2 regions of the Micromonospora sp. NPDC051925 genome follow, and region 2 is predicted to be linked to the other one. Evidence: predicted binding sites of a transcription regulator. Region 2 holds the regulator's gene; the other holds the start of a gene.

The links. Region 2 encodes HrcA, which represses chaperone genes, less so after heat shock. Its sites were predicted from a motif close to GGTTNGCACNCTCNNNNNGAGNGTGCNAACC; they were not measured.
Region 1: groES (co-chaperone GroES) is a predicted target of HrcA. The motif match lies at 1,701-1,731, and genes of this name have one in related genera.

What each region holds. Positions count from the first base shown of each region.
Region 1 is NZ_JBIUCH010000003.1:260,269-268,091, reverse strand. Features, by position in the region: gene ybaK (Cys-tRNA(Pro) deacylase) at 1-146, opposite strand, end outside; gene ACIG87_RS05805 (methyltransferase domain-containing protein) at 157-1,440, opposite strand; gene groES (co-chaperone GroES) at 1,866-2,180, shown strand; gene groL (chaperonin GroEL) at 2,253-3,896, shown strand; gene ACIG87_RS05790 (molybdopterin-dependent oxidoreductase) at 4,025-5,728, shown strand; gene ACIG87_RS05785 (non-reducing end alpha-L-arabinofuranosidase family hydrolase) at 5,909-7,342, shown strand; gene ACIG87_RS05780 (WhiB family transcriptional regulator) at 7,644-7,823, opposite strand, start outside.
Region 2 is NZ_JBIUCH010000025.1:37,259-45,081, forward strand. Features, by position in the region: gene ACIG87_RS27795 (serine hydrolase domain-containing protein) at 1-457, opposite strand, end outside; gene ACIG87_RS27800 (histidine triad nucleotide-binding protein) at 543-905, opposite strand; gene ACIG87_RS27805 (16S rRNA (uracil(1498)-N(3))-methyltransferase) at 1,273-2,007, opposite strand; gene dnaJ (molecular chaperone DnaJ) at 2,240-3,385, opposite strand; gene hrcA (heat-inducible transcriptional repressor HrcA) at 3,452-4,474, opposite strand; gene ACIG87_RS27820 (DUF4870 domain-containing protein) at 4,709-5,347, shown strand; gene hemW (radical SAM family heme chaperone HemW) at 5,462-6,685, opposite strand; gene ACIG87_RS27830 (enoyl-CoA hydratase-related protein) at 6,705-7,514, shown strand; gene ACIG87_RS27835 (hypothetical protein) at 7,744-7,823, shown strand, end outside.

The DNA.
Region 1 (7,823 bases), on a different contig from region 2:
AACACCCGCTCCGGCGGCACTCCGAGCGCCGCCGCGACCAGCGCGCCGTAGCGCGGCGCGTCCGGGGAGACGTCGTACGGATGGGTGCTGTGCGCGATCTTCCGCTTCGTCAGCAGCGCCGTCGCCGCGGTGGCCTGTCCCGCCATGCCGATCACGCTAACCCGGCGGGGCCTCGCTCGCGACCGGTCGGCCGACCAGCACCGTGGGTGCCCCGGCGACCCGGGTCAGCACCAGGCTGGCAGCGGCCTCTCCGGCCAGCTTCAGATCCCGGCGAAGCTGTTCCGGCTCCAGCGCCGAGCCCCGCTTGAGGATCTCCACCCGGCCGACCCGACGCTCCCGTAGCAGCGCACGCAACCGCTTCAGCGAGAACGGCAGCACGTCGACGATCTCCAGGCACCGGCCGAACGGGGTCGGCTGCGGAGTGTCCGCGTACAGGTAGGCGATGCTCGGGTCGGCAAGCGTCGCGCCGAGCGTGTCGGCCAGCTCGGCGACCAGGTGCGCCCGGACCACCGCCGGGTCGGGGTCGTACAGGTACCGCCGCACCGGCCCGACCGCCGCCTCCCGATCACCCGCTCCGGTCAGCTGATGACAGGGGACTCCCGCGCTGTCGCGGGGCTGACCCGGTGGACGGCCGCCCGCCGGTTGCTGCCGGACCCGGTCGGCGAGGTGCCCCTCCTTCGGTCTCAGGACGGTCGCCCGGCGGGGGGCCCCGACGAGCGGGCCGCCCCAGAGGGCCGCCTCGACCAGGTCGCCGTCGACGCTTACCCACTCCGCCTCGGCGTCCGCCGGGATCAACGCGTGGTCGATGCCGGGGGCCACCTTCACCACCGTGTACGGCACCCGCCCGGCCAGCCCGGTGACGAAGTCCCACGGCGGCGAGTAGGCGTTCGGGTCGAAGATCCGCCGTCCGGTGCCGGCCCGACGCCGCGCCGGGTCGCAGAAGACCGCGTCGACCCCGGTCACGTCGAACGCCGTCGCGTCACCGCACTCCACGGTGAACATCTCGGCCAGCCCGGCCGCCTCGGCGTTCGCGGCGGCCAGCGCGGCGGTGACCGGGTCGGCCTCCACCCCGTACACCCGGATGCCGGCGCGGGCGGCGGCGAGCGCGTCGGCGCCGAGGCCGCAGCCCAGGTCGGCGAGGGTGCGCACCCCGGCGGCGGCCAGCCGCGCGGCCCGCCGGTCGGCGACCACCCGGCGGGTGGCCTGCTCCAGGCCGGGGCGGGTGAGGAACATCCCGGCGGCCTCGGGGCCGAACTTGCCGACCGCCCGGCGGCGCAGCTCGGCCTGGGTGAGCGCGGCGGCGGCCAGCCCGGCCGGCAGCCCGCGCGACCGCAGCGCCGCCGCCGCGACCAGTGGGTCGCCGCCGGCCACCTCGGTCGCCGCGGCGAGCACGGCCGACCCCTCGGGGGTACGTAGGGCGGCGAACTGGTCGAGATCCACCCGCCCATTGTCCGGCTCGGACCGGACGGAGCCGGCGGCGGTGTCGACCCGCGCCCGGCCCACCGGTCCCGGCGCGTCGTGCGGCCGGGGCAATCGGGGAGGCTCGACCTGGGCGGGCCGACGTTACGGCCTCCGTGCGGGGTCGACACCGCTGGATCGCCACCACTGAGTCGATCATCACCGGCGGCGGAACCGGGGCGACACGATGGGTGGCGCGTTGGCACTCTCCTTGACGGAGTGCTAGCCGAGGAATAACCTGCGATTAGCACTCTCACCCTGAGGGTGCCAGCGTCCGGACCATCCGGTCCGGGTGCTGAACGCCAGGCGGACCGGCACCCGCGACGACGGCCCCGCCCGGTGGCATGAGGCAGATTGACGCTGGTCGGACTCTCGGCCGGCAACGAAACCAAGTACCCCAGGAGGGTATGCCCGTGACTACCGCGACCAAGGTTGCGATCAAGCCGCTCGAGGACCGCATCGTGGTCCAGGCGAACGAGGCTGAGACCACCACGGCGTCGGGCATCGTGATCCCCGACACCGCCAAGGAGAAGCCGCAGGAGGGCACCGTCCTCGCCGTCGGCCCGGGCCGGATCGACGACAAGGGCAACCGCGTGCCGCTCGACGTCAAGGTCGGCGACACCGTCCTGTACTCGAAGTACGGCGGCACCGAGATCAAGTACGCCGGCGAGGAGTACCTGGTGCTCTCCGCCCGCGACGTTCTCGCGGTCATCGAGAAGTAACCAACCGATTCCAGTGTCGTCGCCCCGGTCCGGCTCGCCGGGCCGGGGCGACGTCGCTTCGAAGGGACATTCATGGCGAAGATCCTGAGCTTCTCGGACGACGCCCGGCACCTGCTGGAGCACGGTGTCAACGCCCTCGCGGACACGGTCAAGGTCACCCTCGGCCCGCGCGGGCGCAACGTCGTCCTGGACAAGAAATTCGGTGCGCCGACGATCACCAACGATGGTGTGACCATCGCCAAGGAGATCGAGCTCACCAACCCGTACGAGAACCTCGGCGCGCAGCTGGTCAAGGAGGTGGCGACGAAGACCAACGACGTCGCCGGCGACGGGACCACCACCGCGACCGTGCTGGCCCAGGCGATGGTCCGCGAGGGCCTGCGCAACGTGACCGCCGGGGCCAACCCGGCCGGCCTCAAGCGGGGCGTCGACGCGGCGGCTGCCAAGGTCTCCGAGGCGCTGCTCGGCCGGGCCGCCGAGGTGGCCGACAAGGAGTCGATCGCGCACGTCGCGACGATCTCCGCGCAGGACGCCACCATCGGCGAGCTGATCGCCGAGGCGATGGAGAAGGTCGGCCGCGACGGCGTCATCACCGTCGAGGAGGGCTCCACGCTCACCACCGAGCTGGAGGTGACCGAGGGTCTCCAGTTCGACAAGGGCTTCATCTCGCCGAACTTCGTCACCGACTCGGAGTCGCAGGAGTCGGTGCTGGAGGACCCGTACATCCTCATCACCACGCAGAAGATCTCGGCGATCGAGGAGCTGCTGCCGTTGCTGGAGAAGGTCCTCCAGAACAACAAGCCGCTGCTGATCGTCGCCGAGGACGTCGAGGGCCAGGCGCTGTCGACCCTGGTGGTCAACGCGATCCGCAAGACCATCAAGGTCTGCGCGGTCAAGGCCCCGGGCTTCGGCGACCGCCGTAAGGCGATGCTCCAGGACATGGCGATCCTGACCGGCGCCGAGCTGGTCGCCCCGGAGCTGGGCTACCGGCTCGACCAGGTCGGCCTGGAGGCGCTCGGCACCGCCCGGCGCGTCGTGGTCGACAAGGAGAACACCACCGTCATCGACGGCGGCGGCCAGTCCGCCGAGGTCGCCGACCGGGTCGCCCAGATCCGCAAGGAGATCGAGGCGTCCGACTCCGAGTGGGACCGGGAGAAGCTGGCCGAGCGGCTGGCCAAGCTCTCCGGCGGCATCGCGGTCATCAAGGCGGGCGCGGCGACCGAGGTCGAGATGAAGGAGCGCAAGCACCGCATCGAGGACGCGATCGCCGCGACCAAGGCCGCGGTCGAGGAGGGCACGGTTCCCGGCGGCGGTTCCGCGCTGGCCCAGATCCGCTCGGTGCTCGACGACGACCTCGGCCTCACTGGTGACGAGAAGGTCGGTGTCTCGATCGTGCGCAAGTCGCTGGTCGAGCCGCTGCGCTGGATCGCCCAGAACGCCGGCCACGACGGTTACGTGGTGGTGGAGAAGGTCGCCGGCAAGGAGTGGGGCCACGGCCTCGACGCCGCCAAGGGCGAGTACGTCGACCTGGTGAAGTCCGGCATCATCGACCCGGTGAAGGTGACCCGTAACGCGGTCACCAACGCCGCGTCGATCGCCGGTCTGCTGCTGACCACCGAGAGCCTGGTGGTGGAGAAGCCGGAGCAGCCGGAGCCGGCCGCCGCCGGTGGCGGCCACGGCCACGGCCACGGTCACCAGCACGGCCCGGGGTTCTGACCCGGTAGCACGCCAGTTCAGGGCGCATCGTCGTACGTCGGCGGTGCGCCCTGACACGTTCGGTGGCTCTGCTTACGGAACGCTTACACAGTTGGCGGGCGGGGTGGTCGATCGACGACACTGGCCCGATGAGCACCACCCCCCGCGGCCTCGCCGCACTGGCCGGGGTCACCGCCGCCGTGGTGGCCATCGGTGTCGCCGAGCCGGTCGCCGTCCTCACCGGTCCGCGCTCCGCTCCGCTGATCGCGGTCGGCGGGGTGGTGGTCGACGTGGTCCCCGAGCCACTCAAGCAGTTCGCCATCGACGTCTTCGGCCGGTACGACAAGATCGCCCTGTTGGTCGGCACGGCGGTGCTGCTGGCGGCGTTCGCCGCCGGGATCGGCGTGCTGGCCGCACGCCGGCTCGCCGTCGGCCTGCTGGGCATCGCGGCGTTCGCCGTCCTCGGTGCCGCCGCCGCGCTCTCCCGGGCCGGGGCGGACGCCGCCGACGCCCTGCCCGCCCTGGTCGGCGGGGGACTGGGCGCGCTGGTGCTCTGGGCCTTCGTGGCCGGTCCGTTGCAGCTCGACCCCTGGCCCTGGCAGCCACCCACCCCGCTGCCCGCCGCATCCTCGCCCGAGGGCCCCGAGCAGTCCCCGACACCGGTGACCGAGCCGCCCGTCGTCCCGCCCGACCCGGCTCCGACGACCGGGTCGGCGGTTGGCCGATCGGGCCCGGACGCCACGACGACGGCACAGGCCGGGCGGGAGCTGTCGACACCGACCGACCCGGAGTCCCGGCGGCGTTTCCTGCGGGGGGCGGGGGTGCTCGCGGGCGCGGCGACCGTGGCCGGGTTGGGCGGGCACTGGCTCGCCGGTCGACGGGGTGTCTCGGCGGCCCGGGACGCCGTCGCGTTGCCCACCCCGTCGGCGGCGGCGTCGACGGTGCCGGCCGGCGCGGATCTGTCGCTGGCCCAGCTCGCCCCCTACACCACCCCGAACGGCGGGTTCTACCGGATCGACACGGCGCTGGTGGTGCCGCAGGTCGATCCGGAGACCTGGCGGCTGCGCATCCACGGCCGGGTCCGCAACCCGATCGAGTTGAGCTTCGCCGACCTGCTCGCCCGCCCGATGGTCGAGCGGTACGTCACCCTGGCGTGCGTCTCCAACGAGGTGGGTGGGGACCTGATCGGCAATGCCCGTTGGCTCGGCGTACCGATCAGGGAGCTGCTCGACGAGGCGGACCCGGAGGAGGGGGCCGACCAGGTGGTCGGCCGCTCGGTCGACGGTTGGACCTGCGGCACCCCGACGGCGGTGCTGCGCGACGGCCGGGACGCCCTGCTGGCGGTGGGGATGAACGGTGAGCCGCTGCCGGTCGAGCACGGCTTCCCGGTGCGGATGGTGGTGCCCGGCCTCTACGGGTACGTGTCGGCCTGCAAGTGGGTCACCGAGCTGGAGCTGACCAGCTTCGCCGACTTCGACGCGTACTGGGTGCCGCGCGGTTGGTCGGCGCAGGGGCCGGTGAAGACCCAGTCCCGGATCGACACCCCGCGCTCGCGCAACCGGCTCACCGCCGGTGAGGTGGTGGTGGCCGGGGTGGCCTGGGCGCAGCACCGGGGGATCAGCCGGGTCGAGGTACGGGTGGACGGCGGTGGATGGCAGGAGGCGACCCTCGCCCCGGCGGTGTCGGTGGACACCTGGGTGCAGTGGTCCTGGCGGTGGCCGGCGACCACGGGTGAGCACACCCTCCAGGTGCGGGCGACCGACCGGGACGGCGAGCCCCAGACCCCGCTGGCCGCCCCGGTGGCCCCGGACGGCGCCACCGGTTGGCACAGCGTCACAGTCACTGTCCGCTGATTTCACACCACCCTCGGTCATCAGCCATGATCGATATGTTGATTACCGGAAATTCCCCTGCGGTATCGAGGGTTGAGGCTGTGGGAGCGCTCCCGTAACATACCTGACGCGACTGTTAACGTTCACCTAACAACGACCACCACCAATGTGCAGGTCGCCATCCCGTCAGGAGGGTGTTTTATGTCCAGATCCAGATCGGCCAATGTCGGCCTGATCTCGGCCGGTGTCGCGTTGCTGGCCTCGGCGTCGATCGTCACCGCGTTGCCGGCGGGTGCCGCGGCGGCGGGTTGTTCGGTGAACTACACCGTGTCCTCGGAGTGGGGTGGCGGCTTCGGCGCCAACGTCGCGATCACCAACCTGGGCGACGCGGTGAGCAGTTGGACGCTGACCTGGTCCTTCGCCTCCGGGCAGTCGGTGACCCAGGCATGGAACGCCACGGTGACGCAGAGCGGTTCGGCGGTGACCGCCAAGAACGTCAGCTACAACGGTGCCATCCCCACCAACGGCTCGGTGTCGTTCGGCTTCAACGGGGCCTGGACGTCCAGCAACCCGGTCCCGACGAGCTTCGCGCTCAACGGGGTGGCCTGCAACGGCGGCACGACGCCGACCAACCCGCCCACCACCCCGCCGACGACCGCGCCCCCCACCACCCCGCCGCCGACGACGCCTCCGCCGACCACCCCGCCGCCGACGGGCAACTGCTCCCTGCCGACGTCCTACCGCTGGTCGTCGACCGGCCCGCTGGCGCAGCCGAAGTCCGGCTGGGCGTCACTCAAGGACTTCACCATCGCCCCCTACCAGGGCAAGCAGTTGGTGTACGCCACCACCCACAGCAGCAGCGCCAATGGCGGCTGGGGTTCGATGAACTTCGGCCTGGTCGACAACCTCAACCAGCTCGGCTCGGCCACCCAGAACGCCATGAGCCAGAGCACCGTCGCGCCGTCGCTGTTCTACTTCGCGCCGAAGAACATCTGGATTCTCGCCCACCAGTGGGGCCCGACGTCGTTCTCGTACCGCACGTCGACCAACCCGGCCAACGCCAACGGCTGGTCGGCCGCGCAGACCCTGTCGACCGCGACGATCACCGACTCCGGCACCGGCGTGATCGACCAGACGATCATCGGCGACGACCAGAACATGTACCTGTTCTTCGCCGGCGACAACGGCAGGATCTACCGCCAGATCATGCCGATCGGGAACTTCCCGGGCAGCTTCGGCTCCAACTACACGACGATCATGACCGACACCTCGGAGAACATCTTCGAGGCACCGCAGGTCTACAAGGTGCAGGGCCGCAACCAGTACCTGATGATCATCGAGGCCAGGACCAGCTCCTGGGAGCGCTACTTCCGCTCGTTCACGGCGACCAGCCTGAGCGGCACCTGGACGCCGAACGCGACGACCTACAACAACCCTTTCGCGGGCAAGGCCAACAGCGGTGCCACCTGGACCAACGACATCAGCCACGGCGAGCTGCTGCGCACCAGCGCGGATCAGACGAACACGATCGACCCGTGCAACCTGCAGCTGCTGTACCAGGGCCGCGCCACGAACTCGGGCGGTGACTACGGCCTCCTGCCGTACCGGCCGGGTCTGCTGACCCTGCAGCGCTGACGGCGTGACGCAGGTGGGGCCCCGCTGTTCCTGACTCCCGAGACCGCCGGCGTACGCCGCATCGGGTGAGCCGCACGACGGCTCGGGAGCAGGATCGGGTGGAACACCGGGGCGGGCTCGGCGATGCCGGGCCCGCCCCGTTCTCCGTCCACGTCCCCTTCCGGTGATGGGGACTTCCGGCTGCGGCGGTGCGGCAACGGCGTACGGCTACCGGCCCGATTCCACGACCGCGGGTGGGCAGGAGACGACGAGGCCGCGCTCCGGTGCCGGAGCGCGGCCTCGTCGAGGTGTGCCGGGTCGGTCAGGCGATCTTGCGCTGGGCCGGGACGGCGGTCTTGTGCGGAGCGCCGAGGCGGGCCTCCATCCGGGCGATGTCCACCCGGGTCTGCCGGCGGTCGGCCAGGTCCTCCCAGCCGAGGGCGAGCAGCCGCAGCCGCTCCGACTCGCTGAGGCCGCCCCAGACGCCGTACGGCTCACGGAC
Region 2 (7,823 bases):
GGCGGCCGGTGGGCAGCACCCGCTCGACCCGGGCCAGGTCGGCGATCAGCTCGTCCACCTGCGGCGCACGCAGCGTGTCCCAGACGTCCCCGTACGGCTCGCGTTGCAGCCCGGCGGTGTGCGAGAGCAACCTCCGTACGGTCAGCTCGCCGTGCGCCGGCAGGTCCAGGTGCCGGCTCAGCGGGTCGTCCAGGTCCAGCAGCCCGTCGTCGCGGCACTGCATCACCAGCACGGAGGTGAAGGTCTTGGTGACCGAACCGATCCGGAACCGGGTCTGCGGGCCGAGGGGGGTGTCGTTGCCGGTGCCGCCGACCTCGCACGTCCACAGCGGACGGTCGGCCCGGTGCAACGCCACCGCCAGGGCCGGCACCCGGGCCTGCGCCTGGGCCTGCCGGACCAGCCGCGCCAACCGGTGGGTGGCAGCCGGGCCGGTGCCCGGTCCCGCCTCGGACGTCACGCCGGCCTCCGACCGTCGACGGCCGTCCCGTCGGAGGCCGGGTCGCCGGCAGTGGTCACGCCCGACCCCGGGCAGCCTCCGCAGGTCACGCCAGGTCCCGGGCCAGCATCGGTCCGAGCGGCGCGCCACCGAGCAGGTGGGCGTGCACGTGGAAGACCTCCTGGCCGCCGTACGCGCCGGTGTTGAACATCAGTCGGAAACCGTCGCCGGTCAGCCCCTCGTCCTCGGCCACCGCGGCGGCCGTGGCCAGCACCTCACCGGCCAGCGCCGGATCACCCTGGGCGAGCGTCGCCACGTCGGCGTAGTGCTCCTTGGGGATCACCAGGACGTGCACCGGGGCCTTCGGCCCGATGTCGCGGAAGGCGAGGGTGGTGGCGGTTTCCCGGACCACGGTGGCCGGGATCTCCCCGGCGACGATGCGACAGAACAGGCAGTCGGATGATCCCATCCGGGCAGTTTAAGGAACGACCTCGGCTCTCGCGGGTGCAGTGGGAGGGCTGTTTCTCACAACTGACTGGTGGTTCGATCGATCTGGGTCACGCTTGTCGTGAAAGCCTGCGCCGCCGCTCGTGAGAGGCTCCGCTACTGCCCGGGTGGGGCCCCGCCCCGCTGATCAAGAGAATTACGTCAAATTCAAGCCGTTGGCTGACACAAACCTCTTGATCACCACTGGCGATCGGCCTGGTGCCTGGCGGACCGGCGTCGGGCGTCTGGTGATCAAGAGGTTTTGGTCAGAACGGTGCGTTGGGGTGACGTAAACCTCTTGATCACCGGGGGTGGGGTGGGGGTGGGGTGGGGGTGGGGTGGGGGTGGGGTTACCAGCGGGACAGGCGGGTGGAGAGCACGGTGAGCGCGGCCACGCCGGCGGTGGAGGTACGCAGGATCGACGGGCCGAGGCGGACGGGTCGGGCACCGGCCTCGGTGAAGGCGGTCAGCTCGGCCGGGGAGATGCCCCCCTCCGGCCCGACCACCAGGACGATCTCGCCGGTGGCCGGCAGCTCGACGGCGGTCAGCCGCTCCTCGGCCTCCTCGTGCAGCACGAACGCCGCACCGGCACCGGCGATCCGGCGGGCCACCGTGGCGGTCGACTCGTCCGGCGCTCCGGCCACCACCGGCAGCCGCGCCCGGCGAGCCTGCTTGGCCGCCTCCCGGGCCGTCGCCACCCACTTCGTCCGGGCCCGTACGCCCCGGTCGCCGCGCCACTGCACCACCGAGCGGGACGCCGCCCAGGGCACGATCTCGTCCACCCCGACCTCGGTCATCGCCTGCACGGCCAGCTCGCCCCGATCGCCCTTGGCGATTCCCTGCACCACGACCAGCCGGGGGACGTCCGCGTCGACGTACCCCCGGGAGGTGACGGTGAGGTCGAGGGTGCCCCGGCCGACGGCGGTGACCACCACGGCGGCCGTGCCGCCCCGGCCGTCGGCGAGCAGCAGCTCGTCGCCCACGCGCAGCCGTTGCACGGTGGCGGCGTGGTGCCCCTCGGGGCCGTCCAGGATGAGCTGGTCGGCGGTGGGCAGCGACTCGACCAGGAACAGCGGTGCGGACACGACGCCCAGGCTAGCCGCCCGGCACGGACGCCGGGCCGGCGAGGCCGCGCGGACCACCGCCCGGCAGGATCGGCCCAGCCCAGGCCAGTCGGCCCAGGCCCAGCCGGGCGAACCCGGGCCGACCGAAGCCGGGCGGAGCGGGGCCGAACGGACCGGGGCCAGACGGAGCGGGGCCGGGCCGGAGCCGGACAGAGCGGGGCCGGGCCGGTGGCTCGGCCCCGGTCCGGCCGGGTCAGGCGTGGCCGTTGAAGGCGTCGCGCATCCGGGAGAAGAAACCGCCCTGCTTGGACAGCTCGGCGACCTCCTCGCCCCGGGTCTTGGCGAAGTCCCGCAGCATCTTCTCCTGGTCGGCGTCGAGCTTGGTGGGGGTCCGCACGTCGAGGTGGACGTAGAGGTCACCCCGGCCGGTGCCGCGCAGGTGCGGCACGCCACGGGCGCGTAGCCGCAGCGTGCTGCCGGGCTGGGTGCCGGCCTTGACGTCGACGGTCTCCTCGCTGTCCAGCGTCTTTATGGTCAGCCGGGTGCCCAGCGCGGCGGCGGTCATCGGGACGGTCACCCGACAGTGGAGGTCGTCGCCCTTGCGGGAGTAGACGTCGTGCGGGCGCTCGTGGATCTCGACGTAGAGGTCACCGGCGGTGCCACCACCCGGACCGACCTCGCCCTGCTGGGCCAGCCGGATCCGCATGCCGTCCTCGACCCCGGCCGGGATCTTCACGGTCAGCGAGCGGCGGGTCCGCACCCGGCCGTCGCCGGCGCAGGTGGGGCAGGGGTGCGGGATGGTGGTGCCGTACCCCTGGCAGACGGTGCACGGCCGGGCCGAGACCACCTGGCCGAGGAAGGTCCGCTGGACCGACTGCACCTCGCCCCGGCCACCGCACGCCTCGCAGGTCGCCAGGTGGGTGCCGGCCGCGGTGCCCGCCCCGGAGCAGGTGGTGCAGAGCACGGCGGTGTCGACGGTGATCGGGGCCTCGACGCCGAAGGCGGTCTCGTGGAGGTCCAGCTCCAGACGCAGGATCGCGTCGGCCCCCGGCCGGGTACGCGGGCGTGGACCGCGGGCGCCACCGGCCGCGCCGCCGAAGAAGGCGTCCATGATGTCCTGGAAGCCGACGAACGGCCCCGCCCCACCGGGACCGCCCGGACCGCCGGCACCCCCGCCGCCCGGGGCGAGCGGGTCGCCGCCCAGGTCGACGATCTGCCGCTTCCGATCGTCCGACAGGACCTCGTACGCGGCGTTGATGTCCTTGAACTTCTCCTGTGCCTCCGGGTCCGGATTCACGTCCGGGTGGAACTGTCGCGCCAGCTTGCGGTAGGCGCGCTTGATCTCGTCATCGGAGGCTTCCCGGCTCACACCGAGAATGCCGTAGTAGTCCCTGGCCACTGCGTTCCGTGTCCTCATGTTCGTCTCGCGTTACGGCGGCCGGACCCGGCCGCCGACCCTGACTGGTCAGTTCTGGGCCAGCAGCTCGCCCACGTAGCGTGCCACGGCCCGTACCGTGGCGATGGTGCCGGGGTAGTCCATCCGGGTCGGGCCGAGCACACCCAGCCCACCGACGATAGTGCTGCCCGGTCCGTACCCGGTGCTGACCACCGAGGCGGCACGGAGGTTGTCGACCTCGTTCTCGTCGCCGATCAACACCCGGGTGGTGCTCGGCTCGGTCTCGCCGATCAGCTTGAGCAGGACGACCTCCTCCTCCAGCGCCTCCAGGATGGGGCGCAGCGAGCCCTGGAAGTCGAGCAGGCCACCCCGGGTGAGGTTGGCGGTGCCGGCCAGCGCCAGGCGCTCCTCGGTGCGCTCGACAAGCGTCTCCAGCAGCACGGTGGAGAGCGTGGTCATGGCGCCGCGCAGGTGCGGCGCGGACTCCTCGACCAGCGCCTGGACCAGGGGCGGGGTGTCGGACAGCCGGCTGCCCCCCAGCTTCTCGTTGACCAGTCGGCGCAGGTCGGTGACGTCCTCGGCGGGGACCGGCGCGGGCAGCTCGACCAGCCGCTGCTCGACCCGGCCGGTGTCGGCGATCATGACCAGCATCAGCCGGGTGGTGGAGATCGGCACCAGCTCCAGGTGGCGCACCGACGAACGGGCCAGCGACGGGTACTGCACCACGGCGACCTGCCGGGTGAGCTGCGCCAGCAGTCGTACGGTGCGGTGCACCACGTCGTCCAGGTCGACGGCGCCGACCAGGAAGCGCTCGATGGCCCGGCGCTCGGCCGGGCTGAGCGGCTTGACCCGGGAGAGCCGGTCGACGAAGAGCCGGTAGCCACGGTCGGTGGGCACCCGGCCGGCGCTGGTGTGCGGCTGCCGGATGTAGCCCTCCTCCTCCAGCACCGCCATGTCGTTGCGGACGGTCGCCGGGGAGACCCCGAGCTGGTGCCGCTCGACAAGCGTCTTGCTGCCGACGGGCTCCTGCGTGGCGACGTAGTCCTCGACGATCGCCCGCAACACGGCCAGCTTGCGGTCGTCGAGACTCATCTCCCACCTCCTGAACACGTCGACCCGGACACCTGCCGCGCCCGGACAAGCGCTCTGGCACTCGACTGTAGCGAGTGCCAGTCTACGACGGCAGCGCCGCCGCCGCGATGATCGAGACGGACCGTCGGTGCGTCCGCCCCGGGGGACGCCGGGGCGTCGACGACCGAACGTCGAGGCCAACCTCACCAGTGTCGCTCTGGTGCACCCTTGCCGGCAGCCCCTACCGTGGCGGGCATGACTGAACCACCTCGCCCTCCCGGCGCGGGGGACGGCACCTCGCCCGACCCGACCGCCCCCCAGGGCTCGCCATACGAGCCACCCACCGCACCACTGTTCGGGGCGTCGGGGGCGGGCGGCTATCCCCCGCCCGGTGACTATCCCCCGCCGACCGGTGACCAGCCGCCGTCGGGCGGTTACCCGCCGCCGGGTGGCTACCCGCCACCGGGTGGCTACCCTCCGGCTGGTGGTTTCCCCCCGGCTGGTGGCGGATATCCGACCGGCGGCGCGTACGGCGCCCCGGCCGGCGGCTACGCCAACAGCGAGGACAAGACCTGGGCGCTGGTCGCGCACTTCGGCGGGGCCGCCGGCGCGCTGATCAGCTTCGGTCCGCTCGGCTTTGTCGCCCCGCTGATCGCCTACCTGGTCCGTGGTCAGCAGTCACCAGCCGTCCGGGCGCAGGCGCTGGCCGCGCTGAACTTCCAGATCCTCTGGTCGATCATCGCGTTCGTGCTGCTCTTCGTGAGCTGGTGCCTGCTCTTCCTGCCCAGCATCGCGGTCGTGGTGATCCAGATCCTGTTCGGGATCATCGCCGGCATGAAGGCGAACGAGGGCCAGCCCTACCGCTACCCGATGTCCACCAGCTTCATCAAGTGAACCCCGGCCGGCCGCTCCCCCGGCCGGCCGGGCACCACCCCGGGCCTGCCGGGCACCCGGGGCAGGGCACCAGCGTTCGCCGGCCGGCACCGCCACGGACCGGTCAGGTGTCGCTCAGGGCAACAGGTCGCGGACCACCGCATCGGCCAGCAGCCGGCCGCGCAGGGTGAGCACCGCCCGCCCCTGCGGGTACCCCACCGGGTCCAGCAGGCCGTCGGCGAGCGCTCGGGCCGCACCGGCCCGGCCCGCGTCGTCCAGGGCGGCCAGGGGCAGCCCGGACGCGAGCCGCAGCCGCAGCATCACGTCCTCCATGTGCGCCTCGTCCGGGGTGAGGATCTCCCGGGCCAGGCCGGGCGAGCGTCCGGCGGCGAGTCGTTGCGCGTACGCGCTGGGGTGCTTGACGTTCCACCAGCGCACCCCGCCGACGTGGCTGTGTGCCCCCGGGCCGAGGCCCCACCAGTCGGCACCGGTCCAGTAGAGCAGGTTGTGCCGGCATCGGCCCGCCTCGGTGCGGGCCCAGTTGGAGACCTCGTACCAGGAGAAACCGGCCGCGTCGAGAGCGGCCTCCGCCGCCAGGTAGCGGTCCGCCGCCACGTCGTCGGAGGGGTACGGCAGCTCGCCGCGCCGCATCCGGGCGGCCAGCCGGGTGCCGTCCTCCACGATCAGGGCGTACGCGCTGACGTGGTCGACCCCGGCGGCGACCACCTGGTCCAGCGAGGCGGCGAAGTCCTCGGCGCGTTCCCCCGGGGTGCCGTAGATCAGGTCCAGGTTGACGTGGTCGAACCCGGCGTCGCGGGCCTCCCGGGCGGCCTCGGCGGCCCGGCCGGGGCGATGCCTGCGGTCGAGCACCGCCAGCACGCCGGCGGCGGCGGACTGCATGCCCAGCGAGATCCGGGTGTAGCCGGCCGCCCGCAGGGTCTTCAGCGACTCCGGGGTGACCGATTCGGGGTTCGCCTCGGTGGTCACCTCGGCGTCGACGGCCAGCCCCCAGGTGCGGTCGATGCCGTCCAGGATGCGGGCCAGGTCGTCGGCGGGCAGCAGGGTCGGGGTGCCGCCGCCGACGAAGACCGTGTCGACCCGGGGCGGTGGGGCGTCGCCGAGCACCCGGGCGGCGAGCGCCAGCTCGCCCAGCACGGTGTCGGCGTACGACTCCCGGTCGGCACCCCCGCCCAGCTCGGCGGCGGTGTAGGTGTTGAAGTCGCAGTAGCCGCAGCGGCTGGCGCAGAACGGCACGTGGACGTACACGCCAAAGCCGCGCCCGCCGACGGCACGCAGGGCGGTGGTGGGCAGCGAACCGTCGACGGGAACGGTCTCACCATCTGGAAGGACGCCGGGCATGGCCACTAGTGTGCCCGGCATGACCTCTCCCGACCGACTCGTGCGGGTCGCCACGGCCCGTGGGGTGACCACCCTCACCCTGGACAGCCCGCACAACCGCAACGCGCTCTCCACCGCGCTGATGACCGAGCTGCTGGCCGGGATCGCCGCGGCGGTCGCCGACGACGCGGTCCGGGTGATCGTGCTGGACCACACCGGCCCGGTCTTCTGCTCCGGCGCGGACCTGAAGGAGACGGCGGCGGCGTACGCCAGCGGGTCGGTGCCGGCCGGGATGCTCGGCGACGTGCTGGTGGCGGTCCGGGAGTGCCCGAAGCCGGTGCTGGCGAAGGTGGCCGGGCCGGCACGGGCCGGCGGGCTGGGCCTGATCGCGGCGGCCGACCTGGCGGTCTGCGCGCAGGAGGCGACGTTCGCCTTCACCGAGGTACGGATCGGGGTGATCCCGGCGGTCATCTCGGCGACCGTGCTGCCCCGGCTGCATCCCCGGGCCGCCGCCGAGCTGTACCTGACCGGCGACACCTTCGACGGTCGACGGGCCGCCGAGGTGGGCCTGGTGACCGCCGCCGTGCCGGCCGACGAGCTGGACAGGGCGGTGGCGCGGTACTGCGAATCGCTCGTCCGGGGGGCACCGGGAGCGCTGGCCGGGACGAAGGAGCTGCTGCGCCGCCCGGCGGCCACCGACCTGCGGGCGGAGATCGCCGACCTGTCCGCCCGGTCCACCGGCTACTTCCTGTCGGCGGAGGGCAGGGAGGGCGTACTGGCGTTCCGGGAAAAAAGATTAGCTCGATGGGTCGTAGCGGTGGAGGGTGGGCGGGCTGAGGGGGCGGGCTGAGAGCGAGGGGTGAAGGGCGGTGGGCGAGCTGAGAGCGAGGGCTGACGGGCGGTGGGCGAGCTGAGAGCGAGGGCTGACGGGCGGGGCGCGAGCTGAGAGTGGGGGCTGGGGCGGAACGCGGGGGTGGAGGCGGGGGTGGTTTTCCGGGTGGTGCTGCGGGAAGGTGTACCAGTCGACCGGCCCGGCTCGCAGGTCGGCGACGTACGCTTGGCCCACGCTGAAACAGGAGGTGCGGGTGCGAACACGGACATTCGTGGCAGCCGTTGTCGTGGTGGCGGTGTTCGCCATGCTCGGGGGCTGGGGAGTCCG